One region of the Streptomyces sp. NPDC006923 genome, then DNA from elsewhere that is predicted to be linked to it. Evidence: riboswitches for the same ligand, from Rfam matches in the RefSeq annotation. Region 1 holds a riboswitch; each other region holds the start of a gene.
The links. A riboswitch is a leader RNA that binds a small molecule or an ion and turns the genes downstream of it on or off. The one in region 1 is predicted to bind cobalamin.
Positions count from the first base shown of each region.

Region 1 (3,265 bases):
TAGCCGGCGGTGTCGATCCGGCGCGCGCGGAGGTCGGCGCGGGCGGTGCGCAGTTCGCCGGTCTGCGGGAAGGAGCCGATGGTGGTGGTCGGCAGCGGGGGCAGACCGAGGTGGGTGCGCTGCGCCGCCGCACGTTCGGCGTACGGCTGGGAGCGGCGGGCGTCGGCGTCGGTGACGGCGGAGGCGCGGGTCCGTACGGCGGGGTCGCGCGTGATGGGTGAGTTCGCGCGGGAGGCCAGATCGGCCCGGTTGGCGGCGAGTTCGCCGGTGATCGCGCCCGTGCCCTGGGTGAGGCCCTGGGTGAGGGTGACGATTTCGGCGGTCTTCTGCCGGGCGAAGGCGAGCCAGCGCAGGATCTGCGGCTCGATGTCCCGCTCCGGCGCGGCGTCGAGGGGCACATGCAGGAGGGAGCAGGAGGCGGCGACGTCGACGCGGCCGGCCAGCCCGAGCAGGGTGCCCAGGGTGGCCAGGGACTTCCCCAGGTCGTTCACCCAGATGTTGCGGCCGTTGACCACACCGGCGACCAGCCGCTTGCCGGGCAGTCCGCCCACGGCGGCGAGCGCCTCCAGGTTGGCGGCCGCGGACTCGGTGAAGTCCAGCGCCAGCCCCTCGACCGGGGCCTTGGCCAGCACCGGCAGTGCCTCGCCGAGCCGGTCGAAGTACGAGGCGACCAGCAACTTGGGCCGGTCGGTGAGGGCGCCGAGGTCGTGGTAAGCGCGGGCGGCGGCGTTCAGTTCGGCCGGGGTGCGGTCCTGGACGAGGGCGGGCTCGTCGAGCTGCACCCACTCGGCGCCGGCCGCGCGGAGGCCGGCGAGAATCTCCGCGTATACGGGCAGCAGACGTTCGAGCAGAGTGAGCGGGTCGAAGCCGGCGGCGACGCCGGGCGCGGGCTTGGCGAGCAGGAGGTAGGTCACCGGGCCGACCAGGACCGGCCGCGCGGTCAGGCCCAGGGCGAGGGCCTCCTTCAGCTCGGCGACCTGCTTCGCCGGGTCGGCCGTGAAGACGGTGTCCGGGCCGAGCTCCGGGACGAGGTAGTGGTAGTTGGTGTCGAACCACTTGGTCATTTCCAGCGGCGCGATGTCCTGGGTGCCGCGGGCCATGGCGAAGTAGCCGTCCAGGGCGTCGGCCTCGACGGCGGCCCGGTGGCGGGCGGGGATCGCGCCGAGCGCGACGGTGGTGTCCAGGACGTGGTCGTAGTACGAGAAGTCGCCGGTGGGCACTTCGTCGATACCGGCCTCGGTGAGCTGCTGCCAGTTGCTTCGGCGCAGTTCGGCGGCGGTGGCCCGGAGGGCGTCCGCGGTGACGCGGCCCGTCCAGTAGCCCTCGATCGCCTTCTTCAGTTCCCGGTTCGGGCCCTGCCGGGGGTAGCCGTGCACGGTGGCCCGTGCTGCCGCGGCTGCGGACTTCGCTGTCACGGAGATCTCCTTCGCGAGATGAATCCCTGAGATCCCGGAGACGGACGCGAGCGCGGAGCGGTGCCGAACCGGACGGAAACGATCCCGCGCACAGCGCGGTCATCCGCCCGACAGGTACGCCGACCCGCCCACGAGGTCACCGGAATGTCCGCGCACGGAGTGGTCCGCACGCGGGCAGTGGCAGGTCTTCGGACTCGCGGGCACGTCTCTGTCGTACGAGACACCTACTGGCCGTCGCTTCCCAGACCCTGTACGTCGGACCCAGTGCTATGACGGCGGTCGTTCCCGCTCACCGCTGCGGGGCAGTCCCGGATTCCCACCGGGTTCCCTCTTACGACGCATCCCGCCTGGCGGACGGGGCGAACCAGCTGCGCCTCCCAGCCTACGGGGTGCCGCTCCCCGGGGAAGCGAGCCGTCCAGCATCCGGAAGGCAATCGCGGACAACGTCCATGCCCGGCAGGCCGATGTGAACGGGCGGACCCTGGACCGCCGCCGGCACGGCTTGCCACCCAGCAGCGGACTAAGCCGCGGACCAACGAGTTGGTGCGTGACAGCGGGTGAGGCGTCGTTGCTGGCAGGTGGCATGATCCGGCTGTGGCGATCATGCTCAATCGGGCGGTCCTGGCCGAGTTGATTGTCCTGCACCGGGACAACCGCATGTATGAGTGGACGCCATACGTTCACGTGCCGCTCGGGTGATCTGGACGCACGAACGACTGGAACGGGTTAATCAGCGCGGCTGCCGCCGACGCGGTCGCACTCGGCGAGGGTGCCGTCCAGAAGGACGAACTCGGGACCGTACTCGCGCAGCGTCTTCCGCAGGCCCGGGGCCCGGTCGGCGAGCAGGCCCGTGACGGTGGTCGTAGGCGTGGGCGGTGCCGACGGATTTCCCGAAGCCGGCCGCGATCCGGGCGAGGGTGCCGTGGGGTGCAGGTACACCGGCGCGATGAGTGCGCGCCGCTGCGGCGGGAGTGTGCAGCGCCTGTCACCCTCACGGGTGACGATGAGCATCGTGACCCACACGGCCAGGGTGTGCGGGAGGTCGAGTGCGGCCGCGTAGGGAACCAACAGGGCTCCTGTGCTGCTGAGCCGAGGCTACGGACACCTCCCTCAACGGCACGGGAGCCCTGTGCGTTGCGCACCCCGCCCTCACGCCGGCTCCGTCCCCCGATCGGCAGCCGCTCCGAAAAGGCTCGGTCAATCGTTTGCTCAGGCGGGAAGTTCGGTGATGCTGAGGGCGAAGTTCACGTTCCCCACCCCGTGGTTGGCGAGGCCCACCGTGACTACGCCCGCTCCTTCCAGCCAGTGCGCCATTTTCAGGCCGCCGACGTCCAGCGGGCGCAGCCCGAGGCTCTCGACGAACGCCTCCACACGTGCCTTGGCCTGCGCATTGTCGCCGGCGAGGAAGACGTCGGGCCGACCCTTCTCCAGGACATGGCGGAAGACGGTGTTGAACGCCTTCACCACGTTGGCGCTGGCCGGGGCGGCCTTATCGACTTCCCGCGCGATCGAGGTCTCTTCGCGGTGGGCCAGCCCGTCGAACGTGGAATTGAAGGGGTTGCTGATGTCGACGATGACCTTGCCCGCGAGAGCGTCTCCGTACTGGGCGACGGCCGGCACGACACCGTCGTACAGCAGGGCCACGATGACGATGTCCCCGGCCGGGGCGGTGCCCCATTCTCCCGTCGTGGTGCCGCCGCCGAGAGCCTTGGCCAGGTCGGCGGCCTTGGACTGATCGCGGCCCATGACCTCGACGGTGTTGCCGCCCGCTATCGCCCGTGCGCCGATGGTGCGGGCCATGTTCCCGGTGCCGATGATGCTGATCTTGCTCATGAATTGTCCTGCCCCGA
Region 1 is NZ_JBEYIF010000020.1:56,779-60,043, reverse strand. Features, by position in the region: gene metE (5-methyltetrahydropteroyltriglutamate--homocysteine S-methyltransferase) at 1-1,415, opposite strand, end outside; cobalamin riboswitch at 1,594-1,782, opposite strand; partial or broken gene ABZ707_RS29350 (transposase family protein) at 2,145-2,483, opposite strand; gene ABZ707_RS29345 (NAD(P)-binding domain-containing protein) at 2,625-3,248, opposite strand.

Region 2 (3,265 bases), on a different contig from region 1:
TTCCGTTCGGCGAGGTCGCAGGACGCCTCGTACGCGGCGAGCATGATCCGCTCGGCGATCCGGGTGGAGAGCGCGGCGGCCTCGGCGGAGTCGAAGGGCAGCCGCTTCTTGAAGAAGACGTCCTGGAGGCCCATCACCCCGAGGCCCACCGGGCGCCATTTGGCGTTGGAGCGGCCCGCCTGCTCGGTCGGGTAGAAGTTGATGTCCACGACCCGGTCGAGGAAGGTCACGGCCGTACGGACGGTCTCGTCCAGCCGCGCCCAGTCGAGATCGCCGGAGGCCAGCACGAACGCGCCGAGGTTGACCGAGCCGAGGTTGCAGACGGCCGTCTCGCCGTCGTCCGTGACCTCCAGGATCTCCGTGCAGAGGTTGGAGGAGTGCACGACGCTGCCGGGCTCGGCCGTCTGGTTGGCCGTACGGTTCGACGCGTCCTTGAAGGTCATCCAGCCGTTGCCGGTCTGGGCGAGGGTGCGCATCATCCGGCCGTACAGCTCGCGGGCCGGAATCGTCTTCCGGGCCAGGCCCTCCGCCTCGGCCTTCCGGTACGCCGCGTCGAAGTCGTCGCCCCAGAGGTCGACCAGCTCGGGCACATCGGCGGGCGAGAACAGCGACCAGTCGCCGTCCGCCTCGACCCGGCGCATGAACTCGTCGGGGATCCAGTGCGCGAGATTCAGATTGTGCGTACGCCTGGCCTCCTCACCGGTGTTGTCCCGCAGTTCCAGGAACTCCTCCAGGTCCGCGTGCCAGGTCTCCAGATAGACACAGGCCGCGCCCTTGCGCCGGCCGCCCTGATTGACGGCGGCGACCGAGGAGTCGAGGGTCCGCAGGAACGGGACGATGCCGTTGGAGTGCCCGTTGGTGCCACGGATCAGCGAGCCGCGCGAGCGGACCCGGGAGTACGGGATGCCGATGCCGCCGGCGTGCTTCGAGAGCCGGGCGACCTGGTGGTACCGCTCGTAGATCGAGTCCAGCTCGTCCAGCGGGGAGTCCAGCAGATAGCAGGAGGACATCTGCGGATGACGGGTGCCGGAGTTGAAGAGCGTCGGCGACGACGGCAGGTAGTCCAGCCGGCTCATCAGACCGTAGAGCGCGGCGACCTCGTCCAGCGCGTGGGCGGCCGCCGCAGAACCGGGCGCGGCCTCCTCGGCGAGGCCGGAGGCGACCCGGAGCATGAAGTGCTGCGGTGTCTCGATCACCTGACGGGTGATCGGGTGGCGGAGCAGATAGCGGCTGTAGAGCGTCCGCAGTCCGAAGTAGCCGAAGCGGTCGTCGGCGGCCGGGTCGATCAGCCCGTCGAGGCGAGCCGCGTTGAGTGTCACAAAACCGGCGGTCCGGTCGGCGATCAGGCCCTCGCGGTGGCCGACGGCGACGGACGCGGAGAACGACACGGCGCCCTGGCCCGCCGCCTCGTCCGCGATGGCGCGGGCCAGCAGCCGGGCGGCGAGACGGGAGTAGGCCGGGTCCTCGGAGATCAGTCCCGCGGCGGCCTCGGTGGCGAGTCCGCGCAACTCCGCCTCGTCCGAGCGGGCGTTGCGGCCCCGCAGCGCGGCGGCGGCGACTCTGCCGGGGTCGGTGTCGGGCAGATCGGCGGTCAGCTCCGTCAGGGTCCGCAGCAGGGCGGTCCCCGGTCCGTCGGCCGCCCGCGCGGTGATCTCGTAGCTGCCTGAAGCCGGATCGGCTGGCGCGATGGTCACGTGATGCTCTCCCTCGCTCGGCTCTGGGCCGGTCGGCGGGAAAGCGGAGGCGCGCACCCCCGTACGACCCGACTCGGGTCAGCACGGCGTGCGGCGTCCACCGGCCCAGCCTCGGGGCCCGGACGTCTCGGCGTCCGGTTCGGTCGAACCGGACGCGCCGTCGGCAGGTGACCGGACTCGCGGGTATGGCAAAGCACACCACAGCACACCGTTGCGGGACAGTTCCGGATTCGCACCGGATTCCCCTGTGTCGACAGCGAGCACGAGCATACATGTGGGGCCTTGCTCGGAACGCACCCCCCACATCTTGTGTCCCGGTGCTCTTGCCGTCGGGCGTCGGTCGGCTCCGCCGTCGTCGTCGGCGCGAGGAGGTGTCCCGGTGACGAGCCGGACGGGGTGCGTTACGAGAGCGCTCGTACGGTTCCGTTCGGCAGGCAGGTCACGCTTCCCGGACCGGTGGGGATCACGCTGGAGACCGGGCAGCTCAAGGAATGGGTGCGCCGAACGGCGGACGGGCCGCCGGAGGTGTTCCGGCGGCCCGTCAGGCCCGAAGGCGCCATGTGTCGGACAAACACGTGTCGGACAGCGCCGCGTCGGACAGGCACGTGTCGGACAGCGCCGACAGCGCTGTGTCAGCGGGGCCGGTCAGTGCACCGGGTCCGGGTCGGCCGCCGTGGCGGGCGGCAGCTCGACCTGCACGCCCGGGTCCCCGGCGTCGGCCGTGTAGTCGGAGGGACTGGTCTCGTCGATGCCCTCGGGCGCCTTGAACGCCCTCAGGACGAAGGTCAGCACCACCGTGATCACCACATTGAGCACAAACGCCGTGAGGCCGATGTAGCCGATCTCCCCGAGGCCGGGGATCTCCTTGGAGGACCCCCCGAAGTGCGCCTGGGTGGGGCTGGCCACGCCATAGGCCGCGGCCGTGCCGTACACCATGCCGACCGCCCATCCGGCGAGCAGCGCCCAGCGGTGGAACCACCGGGTGAACAGCCCGCCGACCAGCGCGGGCATCGTCTGGAGTATCCAGATCCCGCCCAGGAGCTGGAAGTTGATCGCGACGGTCTTGTCCATGCTCAGCACAAAGACCAGCGCGCCGACCTTCACCAGCAGCGAGACCAGCTTCGACACCTTGGTCTCCTGCGCCGGTGTCGCGTCCGGCTTGATGAAGTCCCGGTAGATATTGCGGGTGAAGAGGTTCGCCGCCGCGATCGACATGATGGCGGCCGGCACCAGCGCGCCGATACCGATCGCCGCGAAGGCCACGCCCGCGAACCAGTCCGGGAACATCGTCTCGAAGAGCTGGGGGATCGCGAGCTGGCCGTTGTCCACCTTGATCCCGGCCGCGATCGCCATAAAACCGAGCAGCGCCAGCAGGCCCAGCATCAGTGAGTACAGCGGCAGGATCGTGGTGTTGCGCCGGATCACCTCACGGCTGCGGCTGGAGAGCGTGGCCGTGATGGAGTGCGGATACATGAAGAGCGCGAGGGCCGAGCCGAGCGCGAGCGTGGCGTATGTCCACTGTCCGGCCGCGGGCGGCACCACGCCGCCGGCCTTGGCTTCCGTGTACTTGT
Region 2 is NZ_JBEYIF010000006.1:200,236-203,500, forward strand. Features, by position in the region: gene ABZ707_RS14285 (ribonucleoside-diphosphate reductase subunit alpha) at 1-1,694, opposite strand, end outside; cobalamin riboswitch at 1,839-1,981, opposite strand; partial or broken gene ABZ707_RS14290 (Uma2 family endonuclease) at 2,082-2,195, shown strand; gene mctP (monocarboxylate uptake permease MctP) at 2,340-3,265, opposite strand, start outside.
Region 2: linked by a shared signal. The riboswitch ahead of ABZ707_RS14285 (ribonucleoside-diphosphate reductase subunit alpha) and the one ahead of metE (5-methyltetrahydropteroyltriglutamate--homocysteine S-methyltransferase) in region 1 are both predicted to bind cobalamin.

Region 3 (3,265 bases), on a different contig from region 1:
CCAGGATCTGGTAGCCACCGCAGATCCCCAGCACGGGACGGCCCTCGGCGGCCCGCCGGACGATCGCGTCGGCCAGCCCGCGCTCACGCAGCCACGCCAGGGCCCGCACCGTGCCGCGGGTGCCGGGCAGGACCACCAGATCGGCGTCGGCCAGCTCCTCGGCCCGGTCCACGAACCGCACCACGACCCCCGGCTCCGCCGCGAGCGCGTCCACATCGGTGAAGTTGGACATCAGGGGTACGGCGGGCACCGCGACCCGCAGCACGTCCTCGCCGTACGGGGGAGACACCCGGGACTCGCGGGCGCCGCCCCGCAGGGACACCCGGAGCCCATCCTCCTCGTCGATCCCCAGGCCGTGCCGGTACGGCAGCACACCCAGCGTGGCCCGCCCGGTCAGGCCGCGCAGCATCTCCAGGCCCGGTTCCAGCAGGGACACATCACCGCGGAACTTGTTCACGAGATAGCCGGCGACCAGCGCCTGGTCCTCCGGACTCAGCAGCGCGGTCGTCCCGAAGAACGAGGCGAAGACCCCGCCGCGGTCGATGTCCCCGACCACGACCACCGGCAGCCGCGCGGCCCGCGCCACGCCCATGTTCACGATGTCGGTACGGCGCAGATTGATCTCGGCAGGACTGCCCGCCCCCTCGCAGATCACGGCGTCATGGGTGCGCCGCAGCTCTTCCAGGCACTCAAGGACCGTGCCCAGCAGGGCTTCCCGTCCGCCCCCGGCGGACGACGCGGCGGAGCCGGACGGCCCGCCGGATCCGAAGAACCCCCGGGCGCTCATCTCGCCGACCGGACGCCCCATCAGCACCACCTGGCTGCTGCGGTCACCGCCCGGTTTCAGCAGTACGGGGTTCATCAGGGCGGTCGGCTCCACCCGGGCCGCCTGCGCCTGCATCGCCTGCGCCCGGCCGATCTCCGCGCCTTCGCGGGTCACGAACGAGTTCAGCGACATGTTCTGCCCCTTGAAGGGCGCGACCCTGACCCCCCGGCGCGCCAGCCACCGGCAGATCCCCGCCGTGACGACGCTCTTCCCGGCGTCCGAGGTGGTCCCGGCCACCAGCAGCCCGCCACCGAGCCTGTTCCGGCTCATCCGTGTCCCTTTCCGGCAGCCGCCGCGCCCGCGCGGGACGCGGCGGCCCGGCGTATCGCGCCGTACCCGAGGCGGCCCGCGACACAGGCCGCCAGCGCCAGGGTGCTCACCCGGCGCGACAGGCGCACCGCCCGCTCGATGTCCGCGACCTCGACGGGCCGCCCTTCGCCGTTCAGCACCGGCCGGTGCTCGATCCGGCCGCCGTACGCGAGCGTCCCGCCGAGACGTACGCCCAGCGCCCCCGCGAACGACGCCTCCACCGGGCCCGCGTTGGGACTCGGATGCCGCCCCGCGTCGCGCCGTGCCGCGCGCACGGCCCCGCGCGGGTCGCCGCCCGCCGGCACGGCCAGCGCGGCGGTCAGCCGGGCCCCGGGCCAGCCGACGACATCGTCGAGGCGCGCCGAGGCCCAGCCGAAGCGGCGGTGGACGGCGGACTTGTGACCCACCATCGCGTCCAGCGTGTTCACCGCCCGGAACCCCACCAGACCGGGCACGCCCGCGACCGCTCCCCACACCAGCGCGCCGACCACGGCGTCCGAGGTGTTCTCGGCGACGGACTCCACGACGGCCCGCGCGATCTGCTGCCCGTCCAGTGCCTGCGGATCGCGTCCGCACAGCCGGGGCAGCCGCTCCCGGGCCAGTCCGATGTCCCCGGCGGCGAGCGCGTCGCCGATGGCCCGCGCCTCCCGTCCCAGCGAGGTGCCGCCGACGACGGCCCAGGTGGCGGCGGCGGTCAGCGCCACGGAGGCGGCGCGGTGGTCCCGTACGCCCCGGGCGGCGAGCGCCGCGGCACCGGCGGCGCCGCCGACGCACACCGCGGTGTGCAGCGCGCCCCAGCCGCGGTGGTCACGCCACAGGACCCGCTCGACGGCCGAGGCGGCCCGGCCGAACGCGGCGACCGGGTGGCCGCGGCGCGGATCGCCGAACAGCCGGTCGCCCAGGAGGCCGGCGGTCGCGCCGTACGCGAAGATCCGTCCGGCGGCAGCACCGCGGCCAGGCATGAAGAAGTGTCCTCACTCAGGGTCCGCGCCCCGGCTCGACGTGTCGCGGCGGCGAGAGTTCCTGGCTCCTGGGGGACGGGGCTCCCAGTGACAGTGGCGGGACCGCGCCGGATTCGCACCGGCTTCCTCTTCTGCCTCCGTAAATGGCCCCGGCAGTCCACCACGCTGCCCGAACACCCGTCAACTCATCGCTGACCTGCGACGGGACAGTGTGCCGAGACCCACATGGCGCGCCCGCGCCCCGAGACACGACGGAGCCGGTCCCGGCGCACCCGGGCGCGGGGACCGGCGGGCGTGGGGGTGGAGCCCCCGGCCGCTCAGACGACGATCAGATGGATCCCGTAGGCCACGGCCGCCCCGCAGAGCGCGAAGCAGACATAGGCGCCCGCACGGGCCACCGCCGCCCCGCCGGAACCCCCGGAGGCCGCCGGCGGGCGCTTGGCGAGCCCCACGACGCCGAGGGTGAACAGGCCCACGAGTCCGATCGTGGCCGCGAGGCTGACCCCGAACACGGAGCCGAGCGCCATCCAGTCGATGTACATGTTGCTGTCCTTAGAGGTCGCCCGAAGGGGTGGGGGAGGAATGAGCAGGCCGGGAGGGGAAGCCCGGCAGGGCGCCGGAGGAAGGCGACACCGCCCGGCCCATTCGCGCGCCCCCTACACCGTGGCGGTCCGCGCCGGCTCGCCGGCGTCGACCGCGGGGGACGGGATGGTGGTCGAGAGGCCCGGCGCGACACCGGTCGTGTGCGGCGGGGGGACGGTCGCCAGGGCGGCCGTGACGATGTCCGCGGGCTCGGCGGCGGTGACATTCGTGTGGTCGACCGGCTGCCGCCGCGAGGCGAGCCAGATCGCCCCGGAGACCGCGACGAGCAGCACGGCGACCACCGTCACGCCCCAGGCGCCCTGCCCGGTCAGGAACTCGGCTCCGGCGGCGACCAGTCCCGCGGACGGCAGGGTCAGGCCCCAGGCGACGAACATCCGGGTGGCGGTGGACCAGCGGACCACGCCGCCCCTGCGGCCGAGGCCCGCGCCCATCACGGCGCCCGAGCAGGACTGGGTCGTGGAGAGCGAGAAGCCCAGGTGGGAGGAGGCCAGGATGACGGTCGCCGCACTGGTCTGGGCGGCGAAGCCCTGCTGTGGCCGGAGATCGGTCAGGCCGGTGCCCATGG
Region 3 is NZ_JBEYIF010000001.1:47,426-50,690, reverse strand. Features, by position in the region: gene ABZ707_RS00265 (cobyric acid synthase) at 1-1,096, opposite strand, end outside; gene ABZ707_RS00260 (cobalamin biosynthesis protein) at 1,093-2,097, opposite strand; cobalamin riboswitch at 2,133-2,266, opposite strand; gene ABZ707_RS00255 (hypothetical protein) at 2,415-2,639, opposite strand; gene ABZ707_RS00250 (inorganic phosphate transporter) at 2,754-3,265, opposite strand, start outside.
Region 3: linked by a shared signal. The riboswitch ahead of ABZ707_RS00260 (cobalamin biosynthesis protein) and the one ahead of metE (5-methyltetrahydropteroyltriglutamate--homocysteine S-methyltransferase) in region 1 are both predicted to bind cobalamin.